3 regions of the Micromonospora sp. NBC_01699 genome follow, and region 1 is predicted to be linked to each of the others. Evidence: riboswitches for the same ligand, from Rfam matches in the RefSeq annotation. Region 1 holds a riboswitch; each other region holds the start of a gene.

Region 1 (4,327 bases):
CGGCGTACCCGACCGCCGGCGCTGCGGAAGCCGAGCAACGCCACGACGATTCCGGCGACCAGCACGGGCGCGGCGAGGTAGCGGGGCGTGGTGCCGTCGAGGGTGGCGTAGACGCCGACGCACACGCCGAGCAGACCGATGACCATCAGGGTGCCGGTGAGCGTGCGGGCGCGGGTCGTGGCCACCCCGGCGCGGCCGTAGCCCCGGGAGTCCATCGACGCGGCGAGCATCAGCGACCGGTCGAGGGCGTCGGCGAGCACCGGGATGACGATCGCCCGCAGGCTCGGCACGCCCCGGCCGGTGCCGCCGCGCAGCTTGCGGGCCTGCCGCACCCGGAGCACACTCTCGGCCAGCTGCGGGAACACCGACAGCGCGACGGTGACCGCGGTGCCGAGCTCGTACAGGGCGGCCGGCATCGCCTTGAGCAGCCGCTTCGGGTTGGCCAGGGCGTTCGCCGCGCCGAGGCAGACGACCATCGTGGCCAGACGCAGCCCGTCGTAGAGACCGCCGAGGACGGACTCCGCGGACACGTCTCCGAGCAGCCGGACACCGGCCGCCCAGGCCGGCAGGGGGATCTCCGGTAGCCGGACGATGATCGTGGCGCCTTCGGCGCCGCCGAAGACGAACCGGAAGAAGACCCGCATGACCACGATGACCGCGGCGAGGTAGAGATAGAGCCGGAACGCCAACGCCCACGGCGCGTCCGAGCGGCGAGCCACCACCGTCAGGCAGGCCACCACGATGATCGTGATCAGCAGCCACGGGTTGGTGGTGCGGCTCGCCGCCGTCGCCAGCCCCAGGGCCCACACCCACCAGGCGGCGGGGTGCAGGTCGCGGGGTAGGAAGTACAACGGACGCATCACGCCTTCCGGGATCGGCGACGGGCGGTCCACCACGTCGTCACCACGAGGACGACTATCGCGCCCAGGGCTGCCCACGGCGCCCACCGGCTCGCGCCGGACTGTCTGCGGATCACCTCGTTGACGTCCTCGGCCCGCTCGCCGCCACTGAAGGCGACGTTCTCGGCCGGGCTCGCGGCGGCCACCGTACCCGTAGCGGTCGCTTGGGGTCGCGGCGGCGGGAGCGCCGTCCCGCTGGTCGTCGGCGCGGGCGGTGCGCCACCGGTGTTCGGCGCGCGACCGCCGTCGCCGTCGCCACCACCGGGGTTGCCGTCGTCGGTGCCACCGGCGGGGTTGCCGTTGCCGGGTGGGGCCGGCGGATCCGGTCGCGGCGGTCGTTGCTCGTCGGGGTCGTCCGAAATCGGCGGCGGCTCCTCCGAGGCGTTACAGGCCCTGCCCTCGGTCCCCGGCCGGACGGCGGCGATGCGCGGCACCGGGTTGGACGCGGCGGTCGCGTTCAGGGAGAACGACCAGCCCTCGAACCCACCCTGGACGAAGTCGCGGTTCTTGACGCCCCACTGGCTGTACTGCCAGGGGCAGTTGTTCCCGGCGTGCCAGTAGGACCAGTAAGCCTTTGCCGGTGGGGTGTCGACGCACGCTTCCCGGTAGTCGGGGTTACCGGAGATTGGTACCTGCTCGACCGCCGACGGTCGGTTCTCGACCCGGCAGACGAACGCCTCGCCCCAGCGCTGGGCGCCGGCGATCTGGAACCCGGCGCCCTTGAGCGCGTCCAGGCCGGTGCCCCGGGAACTCTGCGGGAAGCAGCGCACGATCGTCGTGCCACCCAGCTGCTGGAAGTCGACCACGACGGTCACACCGCTGCCGGAGGTGCAGAATCCGGGCTTGCCCTTGCCGTGGTCGATCGCGTACGCGGGGACGGCGGCCGCCGTCACGTAGACGACGGCCGCCGCGGCCACGAGCCGAACCAGATGCGGTTTCATCGGCCGGTCTGGTTGAGCGGGTTGACCGCCGGGTTGCGGGGCGTCACCCGCGGCACCGGGTTGGTCGAGGCGTTGCGGTTGAGCGAGAACGACCAGCCTTCAAAACCACCCGGTACGACGTTGCGGTTGAGCGCACCGAAGCTGCTGTAGGTCCACGTGGTGCCGGCGCCGTTGGCGTGCCAGTAGGACCAGTACGCCTCGGCCGGCGGCGTCACCACGCACTGCTCCTTGTAGGTCGGGTTGCTGACGCGCGGGATGTTCTCCGTCGCCGACGGCCGGCCCTCCAGCCGGCACACGAATCCGAGCCCCCACTGCGCGGTGCCGGCGACCGAGATGCCGGCGTCCTGCAACGCCTTGATGCCCGTACGGGCGGTGCCGGGGTTGGCGTTCGGCGAGCATCGGGTGATCGTCGATGCCGGCACCCCACCGTTGTTGTGGAGCTCCTGGAAGTCGATCACGACGGTCACGCCGGTGAGCGCGTCCGCGCCCGTGCAGATCCCCGGGTAGCCCCTGGTGGGGTCGACCGCCCGCGCCGGTGACGGGCCGGCTGTGAGCAGGGCGGCCACCATCACGAGGCCGCTGACCGTGGACAGGAGTCGTTTCATGGAGCAACCGCCTTGTGGGTAGTGATCCGATGGACGAGGTGACGTCGGCCGACGTACAGCGCGACGACGAACGGGAAGCCGAGGCCGACCAGCGCCACGGCCGGCCGGAGGGGGTGTTGGAGCCTGGCAGCGGCGATGGCCGTGCTGACCGCGAGGTCGGTGACGCCGGTGACCTTTGGCAGGTGTCGCGGAGCGAGGCGATGAAGCGGCTTGTGCATCGGGCGGTCACCTCTGTTAACGCGACAGTGGTCTGACACATGTGCCCGCGTGGTGGACCCGACTCGTCATCTGCGATGACCTACGGTTGCGCGACAGTGCCGGAATTCGACCGGCTTCCTCGTCACGAGCACATCGATATCCAGTTGGCTCGCCCGACGTCCGTGGTCGACCACGGGCCAACGTAGACGTCGATGCGTATCGAACAGTAGAGGGTGTAAGGGTCCGAGCGCCACCGTGCTGAGAGGTTCGGACGGCTGATCCGTTCGGTGGGGACGGTACGGACCCACACCCGACCGACCTGCGGCGAGGGAAGACCCTGCGCGTGGTGTCACCGGTGCCGTCGCTGACCGAGGCGGTCGCGGTCACCCTGCCCGGACTACTCGTCGGCCCGGTCGGGTCTGTTGGCGGAGAGCCACGCGGTCATCCGGGCATCGGTGATCGACTTGACCGAACAACGTACGTACTCGTGGCCGCCCGATCCGGCGAGGCCCTCGATGCCGTACACGCTGACGACGGTGAGAATCCTCGAAGTGCTGTGGGTCGCCCCGACGTTGCCCGCCGCCCCGAGGCGTGAGGTGCGCATCGGTGGCCGGATGCCGCTCCGGCAGGCCTCGGCGGAGTGGGCTCAGGATCCGGGACCGGCACCGCTACTCAATCCCGCGTGCGAGTACCTGATCTACGTACTTCGCCACGGCGATGGGGAGGGCGCGCCGCCGAACGTGGACTGGCGCATCACCGGAGACCAGGGCGTCTACCGGTTGGACGCCCGCTCGGGCGGCGAGCCCCGGTACGTGTTCTGCGGCGGAGGGGAACCGCCGCTACCGAGAGTGCTCGATCCGACCGCCGTACGCTCGCGCGCGTTCCTCGGATGAGGGTTCGAGAATCGACTCAGGGCGGTTCAGGGCTATCGGCGGCTACATCGTCTGCCACTACGATCCCCCGACCACGCCATCGCCAGGCGCCTCACGACGGCGGCCCGGTGTCCGGTGATCGGCTCCGGTCGGCGTCGGGGATCAAATCTGGTCGTTAGTGCACCCGGTCACGTGATTCTCTCGTCGACGCATCGACAAGGAACTGTGTGCCGGTGTCAGGGACGATTCGCTCGCGTCGCCGCATCATCAACCGGGCCGGTTCCCTACGGATCTCCTGATCACGGTGCGTCGGTCTCGGGCCGCTGCCCCTCCAAGTTGACCCTTGCCCGGTGGCGGTAGTTCACGGGCGGGATGCCGTAAGCGGCACGAAAAGCGCGGCTGAGGACCGCCGGATCGCTGAATCCCCAACGAGCCCCGATCCTGTGAATCGGAATATCTCGCAGAGCGGGGTTGGCCAGATCGCCACGGACCCGTTCCAGACGCTGGCTCCGAATCAGACTTCCGACCGTAACGCTCTCGGATTGAAACAGACGATGCAGGTAACTGATCGAGATATGGTGCGCGGCGGCGATGGTGCTCGCGCTGAGGCTTGGCTCATGCAGGTGCTGCTCGATGAATGCCCGGACGCGCAGGGTCAGAACCCGTCGACGCGCCTCCGGGGCGAGAGCGTTTTCGGCGTCGAGTGTGTGGGCGAGCAACGCTGACAGTAGATCGATCAGGACGGTTCCCAACCGAGGTCCGTCCGAGATTTGATAGCTGCCGGAGTCCGCGGTCAGGCGAGCGAGGAGCCC
Region 2 (4,327 bases), 1.6 Mb from region 1:
GGACCCGGCGGCCGTACCGGTCGGTGGCGGGTCGTCGGCCGGCGGCCCGGACCACCTGGCCCCGATGCTGGTCGCGGACGCCGTCGGCATCCCGCCCCGGCAGGTCGCCTACCAGCAGTACGACGGCGGCGGCGACCTGCTCGCGGCGATCCTGCACCACCAGGTGGCGTTCGGTGTCTCCGGCCTGAGCGAGTACGCCGACCAGATCAACTCCGGGCAGTTGCGGGTCCTCGCCGTCACCAGCGAGCACCGGGTTCCCGGCATCCTCGCCCCGACCCTGCGCGAGGAGGGGGTCGACGTGCTGTTCAGCAACTGGCGCGGCATCGTCGCCCCGCCCGGACTCGCCGAGCGGGACGTGGCGGCGATGCGGGACGCGATCGCCCGGCTGCACGACTCCGCCCAGTGGCACACCGCCCTGGCCAGGTACGGCTGGACCGACGCCTACCTCGACGGCGACGCCTTCGGCGACTTCCTGCGTACGGAGAACGACCGCCTCGACCACCTGCTCGGCGGCCTCGGCCTGACCGAAACGCAGTAGCGGGGCGCGGGCGCAACCGGTGCGGCGCCGGTCAGTCGCTCACGATCGGCCCGTTGTCGGTGGTGTCGACCTCCCGCCCCGGCCCGATCCGCACCCCGCCCTCGGCCCCGGAGTCGGAGTCGATCTCGGCCTTGACCTCGGCTTCGGCGCCGTCCGGGCGGTACGGGCCGATACCGGAGAACCGGCCGGCGCCGTGCCGGCGCAGGATCGCCTGCTCCACCACGTTCACCACGATGATCACCCCGGCCAGGGTGACCAGCGCGGCCAGCGCGGGGATGAGCGTGGCGACGGGGAAGAAGACCAGGCAGGCGGTGGCCGCGAGCAGGCGGCGCCAGGCCACCGTCCGGTGCAGCCGCCAGTGGGTGTAGGCGAAGGTGCCCAGAAAGAGCGCGGATCCGGCGTAGAGCAGGGCCGCGTCGCCCATCCTCATCCCGCTCAGCGGTGACCGGACCACCTCGGCCTGGCCGACCGAGATGGCGATGATCCCGCAACTGAAGCCCAGGTGCGCGTAGAGCAGGATCGAACGGCGTACGTCGCCGTGCCCCTCGGACTGGACCACCGCCCGGCGGAACGCCCAGAGACCGTGGATGAAGTAGGCCCACCAGAGCCCGGACGCGAGCGCGTACGAGCCGGCGACGGCGATCATCCGGGGCCAGGTCAGCGGCAGGCTGGACGCGACCGCGCCGACCTGCACCACGGACTCGCCGAGGACGAGGATGAGCAGCAGCCCGTACCGGTGGGTGTAGTGCACCGGCCGGACCCGGAACTTGGCCAGTTGCCGGCGCAGCACCAACGGGCTGAAGATGTCGATCGCCGAGGCGGTCGCCCAGAGCACTATCCGGGCGTCGCCGTCCACGATGCCGCCGATCAGCAGCAGCGGACCGGAGATCAGGGCGCCGACCCCGTACGGGCCGACGAAGAAGCCCCGCCACTCGCGGAAGTTGTTGAGGGCGAACCCGGCGAGCAGCACCCGAATGATCACGTAGCTGACGCCGTAGAGCAGGCCACGATCGTCGAAGGCGCCGGGGATGGCGAGAGCCAGGACGAGGTTGCCGAAGCCGAGGGTGAAGATGACGACCCGGTCGCGTACGTTGCCGATGTCGCGCTGGTTGGCGTAGATCGTGACGCCGACCCAGGCCCAGTACATCGAGATGAACAGGATCAGCCCCTGGGCCACGCCGAGCCAGTCGTGGTCGGCGAACAGCTCGGCGGTGATCTGGGTGACGGCGAAGACGAAGGCCAGGTCGAAGAAGAGTTCCTCCCAGGTCACCCCCTTGTCCGACTGCGGCTGCCGCACCAGATCAACATACCGATCACGGTGCGTCGCCGGAGCCGGAGCGACCAGATCACGCGGCCCGATCCAGGGTCGTCTACGCCGTGAGAATCGTCGCTGCGAATGGCGGCGGGCGGGGCGCCGCCGCTAGCGTGTCGCTGCCGTGGTGCTCGGGAAGACCGGTGCGAAACCGGAGCGGCCCTCGCCACTGTGATCGGGAAGTCGTTGGTCTGAGCCCGGACGCCGGCGCGCCACGCGCGGCGACGGACCGGGCAACCACTGGGCAGCCGCCCGGGAAGGTTGACCGACGACGTGTCACCCGTCAGCCAGGAGACCGGCCACGGCACCGAACAGACCCATCCACGAGGTGCTGGAGAGGTGGTCCCCATGCGCGTGCGCGCATCCCGACCGCAGTCCCGCCGACGCGTACCCGCGCCGGCCATCGTCGCCCTGGTCGCGGTGGCGGCGCTCGCCGCCGGCTGCGGCGGCAGCGACGAACCACGGGGTACGGACGTCGCCGGGTCGGCGTCGACCGGACCGGTGACGCTGAAGAACTGCGGCTTCGACGTCACGGTCACCGCCGTGCCGGCCAGGGTCGTGACGATGAACCAGGCGGCCACCGAGATCATGCTCGCGCTCGGCCTGGGCGACCGCCTGATCGGTACGGCCTACCTGGACGACACCATCCTGCCGGAGTACGCCGACGCCTACCGCGCCGTGCCGGTGCTGGCGAAGGAGTACCCGTCGAAGGAGAAGCTGCTGGAGGTCGGGCCGGACTTCGTCTACGGCTCCTTCGCCAGCGCCTTCGGCGAGGAGGGTGCCGGCGACCGGGCCGCCCTGCGGACCCTCGGCATCGGCAGCTACCTGTCCCCGGCCGGCTGCCCGGCCGACGCCAGGCCGGCGACGCTGACCGTCGACCACGTGTTCGACGAGATCCGCGAGGTCGCCACCGTCTTCGGGGTGCCGGACCGGGCCACCGCCCTGGTCGACGCCCAACGCGCCCGAATCACGGCCGCCGCCGCCAAGCCGCGCGCCGGTGTGTCCGTCTTCTGGTGGGACGACGGTACGGACGCGCCGAGCGCGGGTGCCTGCTGCGGCGCCCCCGGAATGATCATGTCGGCGGTCGGGGCGCGGAACATCTTCGCCGACGTCACCGGGAGCTGGGGCGACACCAGCTGGGAGGCGGTCGTCGAACGGAACCCCGACGTGATCGTGCTGATCGACGCCGAGTGGAGCCCGGCCGCCGGGAAGCAGACCTACCTGGAGGCGAGTCCAACCCTGCGGGACCTGCCGGCGGTACGGGACAAGCGGTTCGTCACCATCCCCTTCTCCGCCACCTCGGCCGGGATCCGCAACGTGACCGCGATCGAGGGGCTGGCGAACGGGCTCGCCGCCGTGGCGCCGCGTACCGGCGGTTGACCGTGACCGCGTACCGGCGGGTTGACCTGACCGCCTCCCGTGCCGGCGCCGCCGGTCGGACCGGTGCCGCCGGTTACGCGGGGCTGCTGTTGGGCCTGACCGCCGCCCTGGTCCTGTCGACCGGGGTGGCGGTCACCATCGGCCCGGCGGACCTGTCCCTGGCTACGGTCTGGTCGGTGATCGGGGACCACCTCGGACTGGTCCACTCCGACGTGCCACTGCTGCGGGACCACATCGTCTGGCAGCTGCGGCTGCCCCGGGTGCTCACCGCGGCGGTGGTCGGGGCCGGGCTCGCCGCCGTCGGCGCGGTGACGCAGACCCTGACCCGCAACCCGCTGGCCGACCCCTACCTGCTGGGCATCTCCTCCGGCGCGTCACTGGGCGCGGTCCTGGTCGTCGTCGCCGGGTTCGGCGCCGGACTGTGGGCGGTCTCCACCGGGGCGTTCGTCGGCGCGCTCGGGGCGTTCGCGCTCGTGCTGGTCGTGGCCAGCCAGCGCGTCCGGCTGGCGCCGACCCGGATGATCCTGGCCGGGGTGGCGATCGGGCAGCTCTGCGCGGCGGTCACCTCGTTCGTCATCATCTGGCAGGCGGATCCGCACGCCACCCAGGAGATCACCTTCTGGCTCTCCGGTTCGCTCGCCCGATCCGCCTGGACCCCGCTGGCGTACGGCTGCTTCGCCCTCGCGGTGACCATGCTGCTCTTCCTCTGGCACGCCCGTACGCTGAACGCCTTCGCCTTCGGCGAGGACGCCGCCGCCAGCCTCGGTGTCGACGTCACCCGCGTCCGCTGGCTGCTACTGGTCTGCGCGGCGCTGCTCACCGGCACCCTGGTCGGCATCAGCGGGGCCATCGGTTTCGTCGGGCTGATCCTGCCGCACGCCGTCCGGTTCTTCACCGGGCCGGACCACCGCCGCCTGCTGCCGGTGTCGGTCCTGGTCGGCGCCGTCTTCCTGATCTGGGTCGACACCGTGGCGCGGACCCTCTTCGAGCCACGGGAACTGCCGGTCGGGGTGCTCACCGCGCTGCTCGGAGTGCCCGCCTTCGTCGTGCTGATGCGCCGCCGGGAGGTGCGTGGCTGATGCTCACCGCCGCCGGAC
Region 3 (4,327 bases), 1.1 Mb from region 1:
GCTGCTACGAGTGCATCGAGCCGCAGGTGTCCAACCTGTTCAAGCGGGAGACCCTCTCCGGCGAGTTCCTCCAGATCAACACCGCGCTGGTCCGACAGCTCAAGGACCTCGGGCAGTGGACCGAGCAGGTCCGCACCGAGATCAGGCGGGCCGAGGGGTCGGTGCAGGGCATCGCGGCGCTGCCCGCCGAGGTACGCGAGCTGTTCCGTACCGCCTGGGAACTTCCGCAGCGGGCGCTGATCGACCTCGCCGCCGCCCGCTCCCCCTACATCGACCAGAGTCAGTCGCTGAACCTGTTCATGAGCGCACCGAACATCGGCAAGCTCTCCTCGATGTACCTGTACGCCTGGAAGTCCGGGCTGAAGACCACCTACTACCTGCGTTCCCGCCCCGCCACCCGGATCCAGCAGGCCACCGTCGCCATCGACCGGCCGGTGCTGGTCGCTGCCGACGAGGCGCTCGCCTGCTCCCTGGAGAACCCCGAGTCCTGCGAAGCCTGCCAGTAGTCCGCGACCGCACCCAGACGTGAGGCAACACGATGACGAGCACCGCCAAGACCTCCATGTTGCTCGACCCGGGGATGGACCTGACCCTGCGGCCGATGCGCTACCCGCACTTCTTCGACCGGTACCGGGACGCGATCAGGAACACCTGGACCGTCGAGGAGGTCGACCTGCACTCGGACCTGGCTGACCTCGGCCGGCTGACGCCGGCCGAACGGCACCTGGTCGGCCGCCTGGTCGCCTTCTTCGCCACCGGCGACACCATCGTCGCGAACAACCTGGTCCTCAACCTCTACCAGCACGTCAACTCGCCGGAGGGCCGGCTCTACCTGTCCCGGCAACTGTTCGAGGAGGCCGTGCACGTCCAGTTCTACCTCAACCTGCTCGACACCTACATACCGGACGAGGACGAGCGGTTCGCCGCGTTCGACGCGATCGAGAACATTCCCTCGATCCGCCGCAAGGCCGACTTCTGCTTCCGCTGGATCGACTCCATCTTCGAGCTGCGCGAACTGCGGACCCGCGACGACCGCCGCGCGTTCCTGCTCAACCTGATCTGCTTCGCCGCCTGCATCGAGGGCCTGTTCTTCTACGGTGCCTTCGCCTACGTCTACTTCCTCCGCTCCCGGGGCCTGCTGCACGGCCTCGCCTCCGGCACCAACTGGGTCTTCCGGGACGAGTCGATGCACATGGCGTTCGCCTTCGACGTCGTCGACACCGTCCGCCGGGAGGAACCGGACCTGTTCGACGACGACCTGCGCCAACAGGTACGCGACATGCTCGCCGAGGCCGTCGAGTGCGAGGTCCAGTTCGCCGAGGACCTGCTCGAACAGGGCATCTCCGGAATGTCCCCGACGGACATGCGCGAGTACCTCCAGCACGTCGCCGACCGCCGGCTGGCCCAACTCGACATCGCCCCGCTGTACGGCTCGAAGAACCCGTTCGCCTTCATGGAGCTCCAGGACGTGCAGGAGTTGTCGAACTTCTTCGAACGCCGGGTGTCGGCGTACCAGGTCGGGGTGAGTGGCACCGTCAGCTTCGACGACGACTTCTGACCGGGGACCGGTGGTGGGTGGGTGAGACGGCCCACCCACCACCGGACGGGACGCGTACGATGGGCGGCAGTGCTGGTTCGCCCCGCTTTCGCGGTGGGGCGTCGTAAGAGGGAACCCGGTGTGAAACCGGGACTGCCCCGCAGCGGTGAGTGGGAACGACCGCCGTCATGAGCACTGGACGCTGACGCGTCTGGGAAGCGACGGCCAGTAGGAGACCGGGTCACCCCGGTCGCGCCCGCGAGTCCGAAGACCTGCCCGCACCGCGTACGCGTCCGCGTACGCCGCCGTCGACCCCTCGGGAGGGTCAGGGCGAGGCCGGTCGTCGCGCCGTGCCCTGCCGTTTCCCTCCCGTGGTCGTCGGCCGACTTCGAGGGAAGGACACCCGTCTCGTGACCGCACCGTTCGGGCTGAGCACAGTGCTCGGCTACCCCCGCATCGGTCCGCACCGCGAACTCAAGCACGCCGTCGAGTCCTACTGGGCCGGCCGCATCGACGCGAACACCCTGGAGCAGACCGCCGCCGGCCTGCGTACGCAGGTGTGGCGCACGCTCCGGGACGCCGGCCTGGACGCCGTCCCGTCGAACACGTTCTCGTACTACGACCAGGTGCTCGACACCTCGGTCCTGATCGGCGCGATCCCGGACCGCTTCCGCCGGCTCGGGCTCGGCGAGCTGGACACCTACTTCGCGATGGCCCGGGGCACGGCCGAGCAGCCGGCCCTGGAGCTGACCAAGTGGTTCGACACGAACTACCACTACCTGGTGCCGGAGGTCGGTCCGGAGACGAGCTTCGTGGCCCTGCCGGACAAGGCACTGCGGGAGTACGCCGAGGCCGGGGCGCTCGGCATCACCACCCGACCGGTGCTGGTCGGACCGGCCACGTTCCTGCTGCTGGCCAAGGCGAGCGCCGGCGCACCGGACGGGTTCCGGCCGTTCGACCGACTCGACGACCTGGTCGACGTCTACGCCGACATCCTGGGCGCGTTGGCCTCGGCCGGGGTGGCCTGGGTCCAACTCGACGAACCGGCGTACGTCGCCGACCGCGACCCGGAGCAGATCGACGCGCTACGGACCGCGTACACCCGACTCGCCGCCCTGGAGCAGCGGCCCCGGCTGTTCGTCGCGTCCTACTTCGGCGAACTCGGCGACGCGTTGCCGGCCCTGCTGGACAGCCGGGTCGAGGCGGTCGGTCTCGACCTGGTCGCCGGACCCGGGAACCTGGACCGGCTCGCCGCCTACGGTCCGCTGCCGGGCCGGACGGTCGTCGCCGGGCTGGTCGACGGGCGCAACGTCTGGCGTACCGACCTGCGGGCCGCCGCCGGGACCGGGGCGATCCTGACCGGACTGGCCGACCACGTCGCGGTGTCGACGTCGTGTTCGCTGCTGCACGTGCCGGTCGACCTGGCCGCCGAAACCGGCCTCGACCCACGACTGCGGGACCGGCTGGCGTTCGCCCGGCAGAAGGTCGACGAGGTGGTGGCGCTCGGCCGGGCGCTGCGCGACGGAATCGCGGCCCTGCCCGCCCCCGCCCCCGCGACGCCCGCCAACTGGCGCGACGACGCGGTCCGGGCCCGGCTGGACGCGCTGGGTCCCGAACACCTCCGGCGCGGCCCGTACGCCGAACGGGCAACCGCGCAGCAGGCCCGGCTCGGGCTGCCGCCGCTGCCGACGACCACCATCGGGTCGTTCCCGCAAACCGACGAACTCCGCCGGGCGCGGGCGGCGCACCGGGCCGGTCGCCTCGACGACGCCGGCTACGCCGAACGGATGCGCGCCGAGGTGGCGCAGGTGATCGCCGTACAGGAACGGCTCGGGCTCGACGTGCTGGTCCACGGTGAGCCGGAACGCAACGACATGGTGCAGTACTTCGGCGAGCAGCTCGACGGCTTCGCCGCCACCGAGCACGGCTGGGTGCAGTCGTACGGCTCCCGGTGCGTACGCCCACCGATCATCTACGGCGACGTCGCCCGACCGGCGGCGATGACCGTGGGCTGGTCGACCTACGCGCAGTCGCTGACGCACCGGCCGGTCAAGGGCATGCTCACCGGGCCGGTGACGATCCTGGCCTGGTCGTTCGTCCGGGCCGACCAGCCGCTGGCGCACACCGCGAACCAGGTGGCGCTGGCGCTGCGGGACGAGGCACGGGACCTGGAGGCCGCCGGCATCCGGATCATCCAGGTCGACGAGCCGGCACTGCGGGAAACCCTGCCGTTGCGCCGGTCGGAGCAGAAGGCGTACCTCGACTGGGCGGTGGCGGCGTTCCGGCTCGCCACCAGCGGGGTCGGCGACGGCACCCAGATCCACACCCACCTGTGCTACTCCGAGTTCGGCGAGGTCCTGCCCGCGATCGACGCCCTCGACGCCGACGTCACCAGCATCGAGGCGTCCCGGTCGAGGATGGAGATCCTGGACGACCTGCACACCACCGGCTACGGGCGCGGCGTCGGGCCGGGCGTGTACGACATCCACTCGCCCCGCGTACCGGAGCAGTCGGAGATCACCGACGCGCTGCGCCGGGCGGTCCGCGCGGTGCCCGCCGACCGGCTCTGGGTCAACCCGGACTGCGGGTTGAAGACCCGCGGGTACGCGGAGGTCGAACAGGCCCTCGCCCGGCTCGTCGCCTCGGCCGCCGAGGTACGCGGCACCCTCGCCTGAGTGCGTGGTGGGGCGGCGCCACCCGGCCGCCCCACCACGTGCCGCCCGGTCTCCGGGCCCCCGCGCGAGGAGGAGGTGCGAGATCGACCAGATGTGGGCGATGGTCCATAATCGT

Evidence for each region. Region 1 has a riboswitch for cobalamin ahead of OG792_RS19710 (hypothetical protein). Riboswitches for the same ligand answer to the same signal wherever they lie in the genome.
Region 2: linked by a shared signal. The riboswitch ahead of OG792_RS13425 (ABC transporter substrate-binding protein) and the one ahead of OG792_RS19710 (hypothetical protein) in region 1 are both predicted to bind cobalamin.
Region 3: linked by a shared signal. The riboswitch ahead of metE (5-methyltetrahydropteroyltriglutamate--homocysteine S-methyltransferase) and the one ahead of OG792_RS19710 (hypothetical protein) in region 1 are both predicted to bind cobalamin.

Annotation. Positions count from the first base shown of each region.
Region 1 is NZ_CP109199.1:4,597,700-4,602,026, forward strand. Features, by position in the region: gene OG792_RS19700 (energy-coupling factor transporter transmembrane component T) at 1-860, opposite strand, end outside; gene OG792_RS19705 (hypothetical protein) at 860-1,816, opposite strand; gene OG792_RS19710 (hypothetical protein) at 1,837-2,445, opposite strand; gene OG792_RS19715 (hypothetical protein) at 2,475-2,699, shown strand; adenosylcobalamin (AdoCbl) riboswitch at 2,667-2,809, opposite strand; partial or broken gene OG792_RS19720 (helical backbone metal receptor) at 2,981-3,052, shown strand; gene OG792_RS19725 (hypothetical protein) at 3,041-3,169, opposite strand; gene OG792_RS19730 (hypothetical protein) at 3,180-3,536, shown strand; gene OG792_RS19735 (helix-turn-helix domain-containing protein) at 3,815-4,327, opposite strand, start outside.
Region 2 is NZ_CP109199.1:2,998,689-3,003,015, reverse strand. Features, by position in the region: gene OG792_RS13435 (tripartite tricarboxylate transporter substrate binding protein) at 1-538, shown strand, start outside; gene OG792_RS13430 (low temperature requirement protein A) at 570-1,835, opposite strand; cobalamin riboswitch at 1,959-2,168, shown strand; gene OG792_RS13425 (ABC transporter substrate-binding protein) at 2,199-3,230, shown strand; gene OG792_RS13420 (FecCD family ABC transporter permease) at 3,233-4,309, shown strand; gene OG792_RS13415 (ABC transporter ATP-binding protein) at 4,309-4,327, shown strand, end outside.
Region 3 is NZ_CP109199.1:3,473,576-3,477,902, reverse strand. Features, by position in the region: gene OG792_RS15225 (ribonucleoside-diphosphate reductase subunit alpha) at 1-506, shown strand, start outside; gene OG792_RS15220 (ribonucleotide-diphosphate reductase subunit beta) at 539-1,558, shown strand; cobalamin riboswitch at 1,615-1,831, shown strand; gene metE (5-methyltetrahydropteroyltriglutamate--homocysteine S-methyltransferase) at 1,948-4,212, shown strand.